One region of the Cobetia amphilecti genome, then DNA from elsewhere that is predicted to be linked to it. Evidence: predicted binding sites of a transcription regulator. Region 1 holds the regulator's gene; each other region holds the start of a gene.
What was found. Region 1 encodes sigma-54, which starts transcription at its own class of promoters, with help from an activator protein. Its sites were predicted from a motif close to TGGCACNNNNNTTGCTNT; they were not measured.

Region 2: a site for sigma-54 is predicted at 1,349-1,366, ahead of glnL (nitrogen regulation protein NR(II)). Genes of this name have one in related genera too.
Region 3: a site for sigma-54 is predicted at 1,163-1,180, ahead of R1T44_RS01825 (amino acid ABC transporter substrate-binding protein). Genes of this name have one in related genera too.

Annotation. Positions count from the first base shown of each region.
Region 1 covers NZ_CP136695.1:1,181,869-1,185,146, reverse strand. Annotated here, with positions in the region: gene lptB (LPS export ABC transporter ATP-binding protein) at 1-500, shown strand, start outside; gene R1T44_RS05045 (RNA polymerase factor sigma-54) at 734-2,182, shown strand; gene hpf (ribosome hibernation-promoting factor, HPF/YfiA family) at 2,843-3,151, shown strand; gene R1T44_RS05035 (PTS sugar transporter subunit IIA) at 3,161-3,278, shown strand, end outside.
Region 2 covers NZ_CP136695.1:228,152-231,429, forward strand. Annotated here, with positions in the region: gene ntrC (nitrogen regulation protein NR(I)) at 1-238, opposite strand, end outside; gene glnL (nitrogen regulation protein NR(II)) at 235-1,329, opposite strand; gene R1T44_RS01050 (DUF4124 domain-containing protein) at 1,592-2,284, opposite strand; gene glnA (glutamate--ammonia ligase) at 2,753-3,278, opposite strand, start outside.
Region 3 covers NZ_CP136695.1:410,556-413,833, forward strand. Annotated here, with positions in the region: gene speE (polyamine aminopropyltransferase) at 1-835, shown strand, start outside; gene R1T44_RS01825 (amino acid ABC transporter substrate-binding protein) at 1,266-2,291, shown strand; gene R1T44_RS01830 (amino acid ABC transporter permease) at 2,533-3,278, shown strand, end outside.

The DNA of each region.
Region 1 (3,278 bases):
CACGCGCCGGCATCGGCTATCTGCCGCAGGAGGCGTCGATCTTCCGCAAGCTGTCGGTGGCCGACAACATCATGGCGATCCTGGAGACCCGCAAGGACCTGGATCGCAATGGCCGCAAGGCACGCCTTGAAGAGTTGCTCGAGGAATTCAGCATCACGCACATCCGCGCCAGCGCCGGCATGAGCCTGTCCGGTGGTGAGCGTCGTCGGGTCGAGATCGCCCGGGCGCTTGCCACCGAGCCGGACTTCGTGCTGCTCGATGAGCCCTTCGCCGGCGTCGACCCCATCTCGGTGGGCGAGATCAAGAGCATCGTGCGCCAACTGCGCGATCGTGGCATCGGCGTGCTGATCACCGACCACAACGTGCGCGAGACGCTCGATATCTGTGACACCGCCTATATCGTCGGCGATGGCCAGATCATCGCCCACGGTGATGCGGACTCCATCCTGGCCAACCAGCAGGTGCGCGACGTCTACCTGGGCCACGAGTTCACGCTCTAGGGTCAGCGAATGCGCTGAGCCCACCGGAGGCGAAAGCTTCAAAAGCCGCTGCGTGATTTTATCGCGTAGCGGCTTTTTCATGTCTGACATCAGACGCATGCATGACGTCCATACCACCTTGGTGGAAACATGGCATGCAAGTTGCTTGAATATTCATGACAACCACTTGTCAGTGCCCCGAGTCACGGTATAGCGTAGTAGGCACGTTCCTTTGCCGTGAATTGACTGACTCCATGAAACCCACCCTGCAACTCCGCCTCGGCACCTCGCTGACCATGACGCCGCAGCTCCAGCAAGCGATCCAGCTGCTGCAGCTGTCGACGCTCGACCTGCGTCAGGAGATTCAGCAAGCCCTCGAGTCCAACCCCATGTTGGAGCTCGACGAGGACTACGAGTCGCTGGATGTCATCGAGACACAGGATTCGAGCGAGATCTCCACTGCCGACTCCTCGAGCGAGATTCCCGAGGAATACCCCCTCGACAGTGACTGGTCGGACCTCTACCAGGACCACGCCGGTAGCCTGACCAGCTCCGGCAGTGGCAGCGGGAGTGAAGAAGGGCCGGACTTCGATCGCAATACCAGCGTCGAGAGCCTGCAGGACCACCTGCGCTGGCAGCTGGCGATGACCGACCTCGATGGCCGTGAACGCCAGATGGCAGAGAGCCTGATCGATGCCGTCGACGGTGCCGGCTATCTGAGCCTGTCACTCGACGAACTGGTCGATGGCCTGCGCGGCCAGGGCCTGCCCGGCCTCAAGGCCTCCGAACTCGAGCAGGTATTGCTGCGTCTGCAGCAGTTCGACCCGACCGGCGTCTTCGCCCGTGATCTGCGCGAATGCCTGCTGCTGCAACTGGCACTGCTGCCGGATGATCTGCCGCTGCTGGCGCAGGCGCGCCGCCTGGTACGTCAATTCCTCGAGGCACTGGGCAACGATGACCGCAAGCTGCTCAAGCGCCGCCTGAGCCTCGACGATGACGAGCTGGATCACGTCATCCGCCTGGTGCGCGCGCTCGACCCGCGTCCGGCATCCGCCTGGGGCGAGCCCGCCAGCGATTACGTGATCCCTGACCTGCTGGTACGCCATACCCGCCACGGCTGGCAGGTCGAGCTCAACCCGGAAGCGCTGCCCAAGCTGCGCATCCAGCCGGAATACGCCGCGCTGATCAAGCGTGCCGACAAGTCCGCCGACAATACCTTCCTCAAGGACAACCTGCAGGAAGCCCGCTGGCTGATGAAGAGCCTGTCATCGCGCAATGACACCCTGCTCAAGGTCGGCCGCGAGATCATGGCGCGCCAGATCGACTTCCTCGAGCAAGGCGAGGAAGGCATGAAGCCGCTGATTCTGGCCAACATCGCCGAAGTGGTCGAGATGCATGAGTCGACCATCTCGCGGGTCACGACCCAGAAGTACATCCACACCCCGCGCGGCGTCTTCGAGCTCAAGTTCTTCTTCTCGAGCCAGGTCGGTGGCAGCGGCAGTGGCGACGCCCACTCAAGCACCGCCATTCGTGCCCGCATCCGCAAGCTGATCGCGGAAGAGCCGGCCCGCAAGCCTCTCTCCGACTCACGGCTGGTCGATCTGCTCGCCAGCGATGGCATCGAGGTCGCACGCCGTACCGTGGCCAAGTATCGCGAAGCGATGGGCATCCCCTCCTCCAGCGAGCGCAAGCGTCTGGCCTGACGCGTCACCTGCGGCTGCCATGCCCTGCTTTCACCTCCACAATGGCAGCCGCCGCCAACCTCAAGCGCTGGATTTTCCGCTCATCAGCCTCTGACTTCGCGGGTAGCGGTACGCCTGTCGTGCGCTCTGTCATGCCGTCAACCGCTCATCAATTGCCCGTCATGGGCCATGACGGCGCGCAGGATGACGGTAAAAAACCGCCTTTCCGGCAGCGTCATTCACCGTCAATCGCATGTTTTTAAAGTCACTTTTGCGCGTATTGCACCTGGATGACACCCGGAGAACCTCCCGGAACGCCGCTTGCTCGACGCAATCGAAGCGCCTGAAAGGCGACGTACATGCAGGGATTGGCGACGAAAACCCGCCTTCTTGCGCGTCTTTCACGCACCACCCACCAGACGTGCCCTTGAAGTCCACTCCGATACCCCTCACTGAGTTGAAGACAAGCACTGAGCCACGATGCAGCGCAGCGTTGATCTTTGCGCAAAGCTTGGGCATTGTCGGTACAGACGCTCACGACATCTGACGCCACTGGCAAGGGAGCGAAAACATCGCCAGACGGTGGCCGTCAAGCCTGTTGCAGAGCGTCCGATCAGGGTTTGCTCGTAGTCAAAAAGGGTTACAATTGAATGGCAACCCGCTGGATAAAGGAGCGTGTCCATGCAAGTGAATATCACCGGGCATCATGTGGAACTTACCGATCCTCTCCGCGATTACGTCAACGAGAAGCTCGCTCGCCTCGAACGGCATTACGACAACATCACCAATGTTCAGGTGACACTGTCGATCGAGAAGGAGCGCCAGCAGGCTGCCTGCACCTTGCACGCGGCAGGCGCTGACCTCCACGCCCTGGCAGAAGACCCCAACATGTACGCTGCCATCGACGCGCTCGCCGACAAGCTGGATCGCCAGCTGGTCAAACACAAGGAAAAGTCCCAGGCTCGCTCTCAGGGCACCGGGACCCGTTGACCTTCAGCCATGACACTTGATCAGATCCTTCCCCCCGAGCGCACGCTTTACGGTGTCCCCGGGGGGAGCAAGAAGCGGGTGCTTGAATTCTTCAGCACCTTCATCGCACAGAACATTCCCAGCCTGG
Region 2 (3,278 bases), 950 kb from region 1:
TGACGGGCAGGTCCGGGTACTTCTCGCGCACGCGCGCCATCAGGTCGAGACCATCGGTTCCGGGCATGCGGATATCGGTGATCAGGACATCCGGGCACTGGCGCATGATGCTGGCTTCGGCCTGATCGGCACGCTCGAAGGTTTCCACCTCGAGGTCGGGTTGTGCCAGAGCGCGCTCCAGCACCCAGCGAATGGCACGGTCGTCATCGACGATACAGACGCGGGCAGTCTCGCTCATGTGTGATCTCCAGAAGTGCCGGCTAGCGGAATGAGTAATCGGAATTCGGTATGGCCGGGGCGCGAGTCACACTCGATCAGCCCCTGATGCTGGTGCAGGATGCCCTGGGCGATCGACAGCCCGAGCCCTGAGCCTTCGGCGCGCCCCGAGACCATCGGGTAGAACAGCGTCTCGCGCAGGCTCTCCGGTATGCCGGGGCCGTTGTCGATGATCGCCAGCTCGCAGACCAGCCGATGGCGCTCATGGCCCAGCGTGAACTGCCGGCGAGCGCGGGTCCGCAGCGTGATCTCGTAGGGAGCGGCGTCAGGCTGCGGTGAATCGGGCTGTGGCTGCTCATTGAGGGCCTGGGTGGCATTGCGCGCGATGTTGAGCACCGCCTGGATCAGCTGACCTTCGTCGCCGATCACCTCCGGCAGGCTCGGGTCGTAGTCGGCGCTCAAGGTGATGGCGCTGCCTTCCGCCTGCAGCAAGGCCCGCACCCGCTCGGTCACCGCATGCACATTGACCGGCGCCTGCAGCGGCGGCCGGTTCGGCCCGAGCATGCGATCGACCAGATCACGCAGGCGGTCCACCTCCTCGATGATGATGCGCGTGAACTCCACCATCTGCGGTTCGGGCAGGTCACGTTCGAGCAGCTGGGCAGCGCCACGAATGCCGCCGAGCGGATTCTTGACCTCATGCGCCAGACCACGCGTCAGCACCTTGACCGCCTCCTGGCGTGCGATCAGCGCTTCTTCGCGCGAGATCTGCATCAGGCGGTCACGCGGTTCTATCTCGACCAGCAGTTCATTGGCGCTGATGGGCGTCGCGGTGAAATCCACCGTCAGCGCTTCATTGGCCGCGTTGATGATCTCGGCCTCACGCTGGGTGTAGGGATGCTGTTCCTCCAGCGCCTTGCGCAGCACATTGATCAGGGTGTCATCCAGCCCGGTCATGTTGTCGGGCGTACTGCCCTTCACACGCACCAGACTCACCGCCAGCAGCGTCTCCGCGGCGGGATTCATCCAGACCATCTGCAGCTGTGAGTCCAGCACCACCACGGCAGTGTTCAGGTGTTCGAGCAGTCGTTGATGCATGGGTTTGTTCGCCATCTGCAGTACGTCTCCCTGTTCTGCAATAACCGCGCCAGTCTGGTGCAGGCACCGAGAACACGGCGTCCGATGCTGTGCAACCATTTCTGGCCTCCCATATTGGCACCAAAATGGTGCAGGCGGAAAAACGCGCTCGAATCCGCGTTGCCTCACTTCGCTGCCAGGTGGCCCGACATCGACTGGCCCAGACACGAAAAAGCCGCCCGAAGGCGGCCTGTCAGCGAAGGAGAAACGCGCGAAGCAAAAGGCCGCCCAGACGCTGCTAGCCACCGCCAGCATTGGCAGGGTTGTTGGGATTGCGAGGCAGATTGACGCTGGCGCGCTGCACATAGACCACCTTCGGCTCACTGGTCTGGCGCACGCGGCCGGTGGAATCCAGTAGCTCCGCCTGGATGACATGCTTGCCACGCTCCAGCGCCGGCACCATGAAGACGGTGCTGTGCATGGCGGATTGAGACGGCGCACCGTCCACGGTCACGCGCACCTTGTCTTCCGGGCGCAGCTTGGGCTCGATCCCCAGGCGCACCGCCAGATTGCCCGCCTGCCCGGTCTGCAGCGTTTCCTCGTTGGACGGGCTCTGGATGGTGAAGGTGGTATAGCCACGGAAGGCCACATCCACCGCAGGCGCTCGGGTGCGGGTGCTCTCGCTGGATGAGGAAGAACTCACGCGCGACGGCGTGCTGCGCCGCGGCGGCAGGGATTCCGTCGACGGCACCACGCTGAGCGGCGTCAGCTGCACCTTGCTGCCGCCCGCAGGCTGATCACTGAAGACGACGTTGCCGTTGGCATCGACGTGACGATAGACCTGGGCCGCCTGAAGATCGAACGACAGGCTGGACAGCATCAGCGTCGCTGCCAGCAGCAGGCACTGCAGTGGCTCGGGGCGCGCTGCTGGCAGTGCACGCGAGTCAGTCGCGGGGTTCGCGACGCGCAGGGAGGATACGAAGGGCCACATCCGAAGATTCCTGAAGAGAGTCATGGGAGGCCAGAAGCCGCAGGCAGCTCCAGCGGGTTGGGTCTATCGACAGGCGATCCTGCTGCCTGAAGACAAGGCTAACAAGTTACAAAGCTTACCGCGTTGATGCCAGCATTTGGGGCCTTCGACAAGACGCCTGTGTGCATTGACTGTCACGCAAGGCTACCACTGCGCCCTGCATATCTGTCAGCAGCATGACCGATCTCAGGGAAAAGGATCAGGGGCAGAGCAAAGGAGCAAAGGAGCAAAGGATCAGAGCAAAGAGATAGAACGAAGCAGGACCATAATGACAAACAGGGCCACAGCGAAAACAGGGCCACAACGAAAAACAGGGCCACACCTGTCGGTATGGCCCTGCTGTCGTCATCGTTGTGGGCTTGCCTTCACCGGGAAGGCACTCCGTCAGATGGCGTGACTAGCGAATGTCTGCCTCAACCCCGGCAGTACTTAGACGCTGTAGTACATGTCGAATTCGAGCGGGTGAGTCGCCATGCGCAGGCGCTGGACGTCTTCGCCCTTCAGCTCGAGGTAGGCATCGATCATGTCGTCGGTGAAGACGCCGCCCTGGGTCAGGAACTCACGATCGCCGTCCAGCGCGGTCAGGGCCTGCTCGAGGCTCTCAGCCACGGTCGGGATGGACTTGGCTTCTTCGGCCGGCAGGTCGTAGAGGTTCTTGTCCATCGCGTCGCCCGGGTGGATCTTGTTCTTGATACCGTCGATACCGGCCATCAGCATCGCGGAGAACGCCAGGTACGGGTTGGCCGTCGGATCCGGGAAACGCGCCTCGACACGCTTGCCTTTCGGGCTGGCGGTGTACGGGATACGGATGGAAGCGGAACGGTTGCGGGCAGAGTAGGCCAGCATGACCGGCGCTTCGAAGCCCGGCACCAGACGCTTGTAGGAGTTGGTGGACGCATTGGTGAAGGCGTTCAGGGCACGAGCGTGCTTGATGATGCCGCCAATGTAGTAGAGG
Region 3 (3,278 bases), 770 kb from region 1:
TACCGAAATCTTCGATCGCCACGGCAGCGCCTTCTCGCTCAATGTCAGCCACAAGCTGCATGACGAGCAGACCCCTTATCAGCACCTCGAAGTCTATGCCACCGAGACCTACGGCAACCTGATGGTGCTGGACGGCTGCGTGATGCTGACTGACCGTGACAACTTCCTCTATCACGAGATGATGTCGCATCCGGCGCTGTTCGCTCATGCAGACCCCAAGCGTGTCGTCATCATCGGCGGTGGCGATTGCGGCACCCTGCGTGAGGTGCTCAAGCACCCGGGCGTGGAGAAGGTCACCCAGATCGATATCGATCCGGCGGTCACGCGTGCCTCCGAGCAATTCTTCCCGGCGCTGGTCGAGTCCAATGACGACCCGCGCGCCGAGCTGCTGTTCGAGGATGGCGTCAAGTGGGTCGACAACTGCCCGGACGAGAGCATCGACGTATTGATCGTCGATTCCACCGACCCGGTCGGCCCGGCGGAAGGTCTGTTCAAGACCGACTTCCTCAAGCGCTGCCATCGTATCCTCAAGCAGGGCGGCCTGATGGTGCAGCAGAGCGAGTCCCCGCTCTATCACACCGATTCCATCATCAAGGACCTGCGCAACGACATGGGCGAAGCGGGCTTTGATAGCGTCGCGACCCTGCCGTTCCCGCAGCCGGTGTATCCGTCCGGCTGGTGGAGCTGCACCCTGGCGGGCAAGGGCTGTGACGTGAAGTCCTTCCGCGAGGAAGATGCCGCTGCCGCCACCTTCGCGCGTGACTTCTATACCGTCGAAGGCCATCGCGCCGCCCTGGTGCTGCCGCCCTTCATGCAGCGCCTGCTGGAGAAGTGATCTGCATGCACCTTGCGGTGGCAAGGGAGTCCCATCAGGCACGAAAACGTGCCTGATGGGATGAACAAGCGTTGAGTCAGGCAGACCGAGACATTGGTCGCAATCTGCCACTCGCGCCACATCGCTGCACCGCCAACGGCCGTTTCGCAATGAAACGGCCGTTTTTATTTTGCACCGATATGAGGCGAACTGGTCTCGCCATGAGCCTAACTGCGCGGCAATCGCGCGGAATGATCCGCCGCCCCACCCCGAGGCTTTGGCCTATAACACTGGGTTTTAGCGCTTTTTTCAGCGTTGAACGCAGCGGATCACGCGATAGGCGGAAATTGGAACGCGGCTTGCTATTGTCGGTAGGTGCCATGCAATGCATTGCACCACTTCTGACTCGAGGCTGATCGAGCGGACTCCAGACTTTCGCGAGGGAATCACGATGCATAACAACAAGAAGCCACTGCTGATCGCTAGCGCCGCTGTCCTGGCCGCCTCCATGGCGACAGGCGCCAGTGCCGCGACCCTGGATAGCGTCAAGGAAAAGGGCTTTGTCCAGTGTGGCGTCAGCACCGGCTTGCCGGGCTTCTCGGCACCGGATGACGCCGGTAACTGGCAGGGCCTCGATGTCGATGTCTGCCGCGGCGTCGCGGCAGCCGTGCTGGGCGATGCCAGCAAGGTGCGCTATGTGCCGCTGACGGCCAAGGAGCGTTTCACCGCGCTGCAGTCCGGCGAGATTGATGTCCTGTCCCGCAACACCACCTGGACGGCGACCCGTGACACCTCACTGGGCCTCAACTTCGCTGGCGTGAACTATTACGACGGCCAGGGCTTCATGGTCAGCAAGGACCTGGGCGTCTCCAGTGCCAAGGAGCTGGACGGGGCAGCCGTCTGCATCCAGTCCGGCACCACCACCGAGCTCAACCTGGCGGACTACTTCCGCCTGAACGACATGTCCTTCGAGCCGGTCGTCTTCGATACCTCCGACCAGACCGTCAAGGGTTTCGAAGCCGGTCGTTGTGACGTCCTGACCTCCGACCAATCCCAGCTCTACGCGCTGCGTATCAAGCTCTCCGATCCGGCATCCGCGATGGTGCTGCCGGAAGTCATCTCCAAGGAACCGCTGGGCCCCGTCGTCCGTCAGGGCGATGACCAGTGGTTCAACATCGTCAAATGGACCCTGTTCGCGCAGATCAACGCCGAAGAGATGGGTCTGAGCTCCGACAACATCGAAGAGAAGAAGTCGGACACCAACCCGAACGTCGCGCGCCTGGTTGGTGCCGATGGCAACTACGGGGAAGCCATGGGGCTGCCGGCTGACTGGGCCTACCAGGTCATCAAGCAGGTCGGTAACTACGGCCAGATGTTCGAGCGCAACGTCGGTACCGGCTCCGCACTGGGTATCGAGCGCGGCTTGAACGCACTGTGGACCGATGGCGGCGTCCAGTACGCCCCGCCGGTTCGCTGATGCGCGGGCTCGCCCTGTACTGCGGGTGGGCCTTGCCCCTCATGACAGGCTGAGCAAGGACGCTGGCCAGGGGAAGTGAGCGTCTTGCTCCACTTCCTCTGGCCAGCGTCATGTGGGCCCCGGTTAATGAGCCCCAGCCTGTACCTCGTGACCCATTCATCGAGTGCCGAGAGATAACTGATCTGCCGTTCGATAGGACGGCAGGCGGAAGTCGCATAGCTTTCCGGCGGAGATTGCCTGTATGACACAACCTGCTTCTCGCCCGCCGGCCACGGTCAAGCCGCCATTCTGGCGTGACCCGGCCAAGCGGGCACTGATCTTCCAGCTATTGATGCTGGCAGGCGTGTTCGGTGTGTTGGCGATCATCGTCAGCAATACCCTGACCAACCTCGAAAGCCGTGGCATCACCACCGGCTTTGCCTTTCTGGACAACACCGCAGGCTTTGGCATCCTGCAGAGCCTGATCGACTATTCCGAGCAATCCACCTATGGCGATACCTTCATCGTCGGCCTGCTCAATACCTTGTTGATATCCGCGCTGGGTGTCATCGCCGCGACCGTGATCGGCTTCGTCATGGGGGTCGCGCGTCTGTCCCCCAACTGGCTGATCTCACGGCTGGCGGCGGTCTATATCGAAGTCTTCCGCAACATCCCGCTGCTGCTGCAGATCTTCTTCTGGTATTTCGCCGTCCTGAGAACCCTGCCGAGTCCGCGTGGCTCGCTGTCGCTGGGCGAGGCGTTCTTCCTCAACGTGCGCGGTCTGTTCGTGCCGGCCCCCATCACCTCCAGCGGTTTCTCGGTGGTGATTGCGGTGTTCGTGCTGGCCGTCGTCGCCAGCGGCATCTTCAGCTACTGGAACCGTCAGCGTCAGGCACGTACCGGTCAGCGCCTGCCGGCAGGCTGGATCTCGCTCGGCCTGATCATCGTGGCGCCGCTGCTGGCCTACTTCGCGATGGGCATGCCGCTGAGCTGGGAGCTGCCGGAACT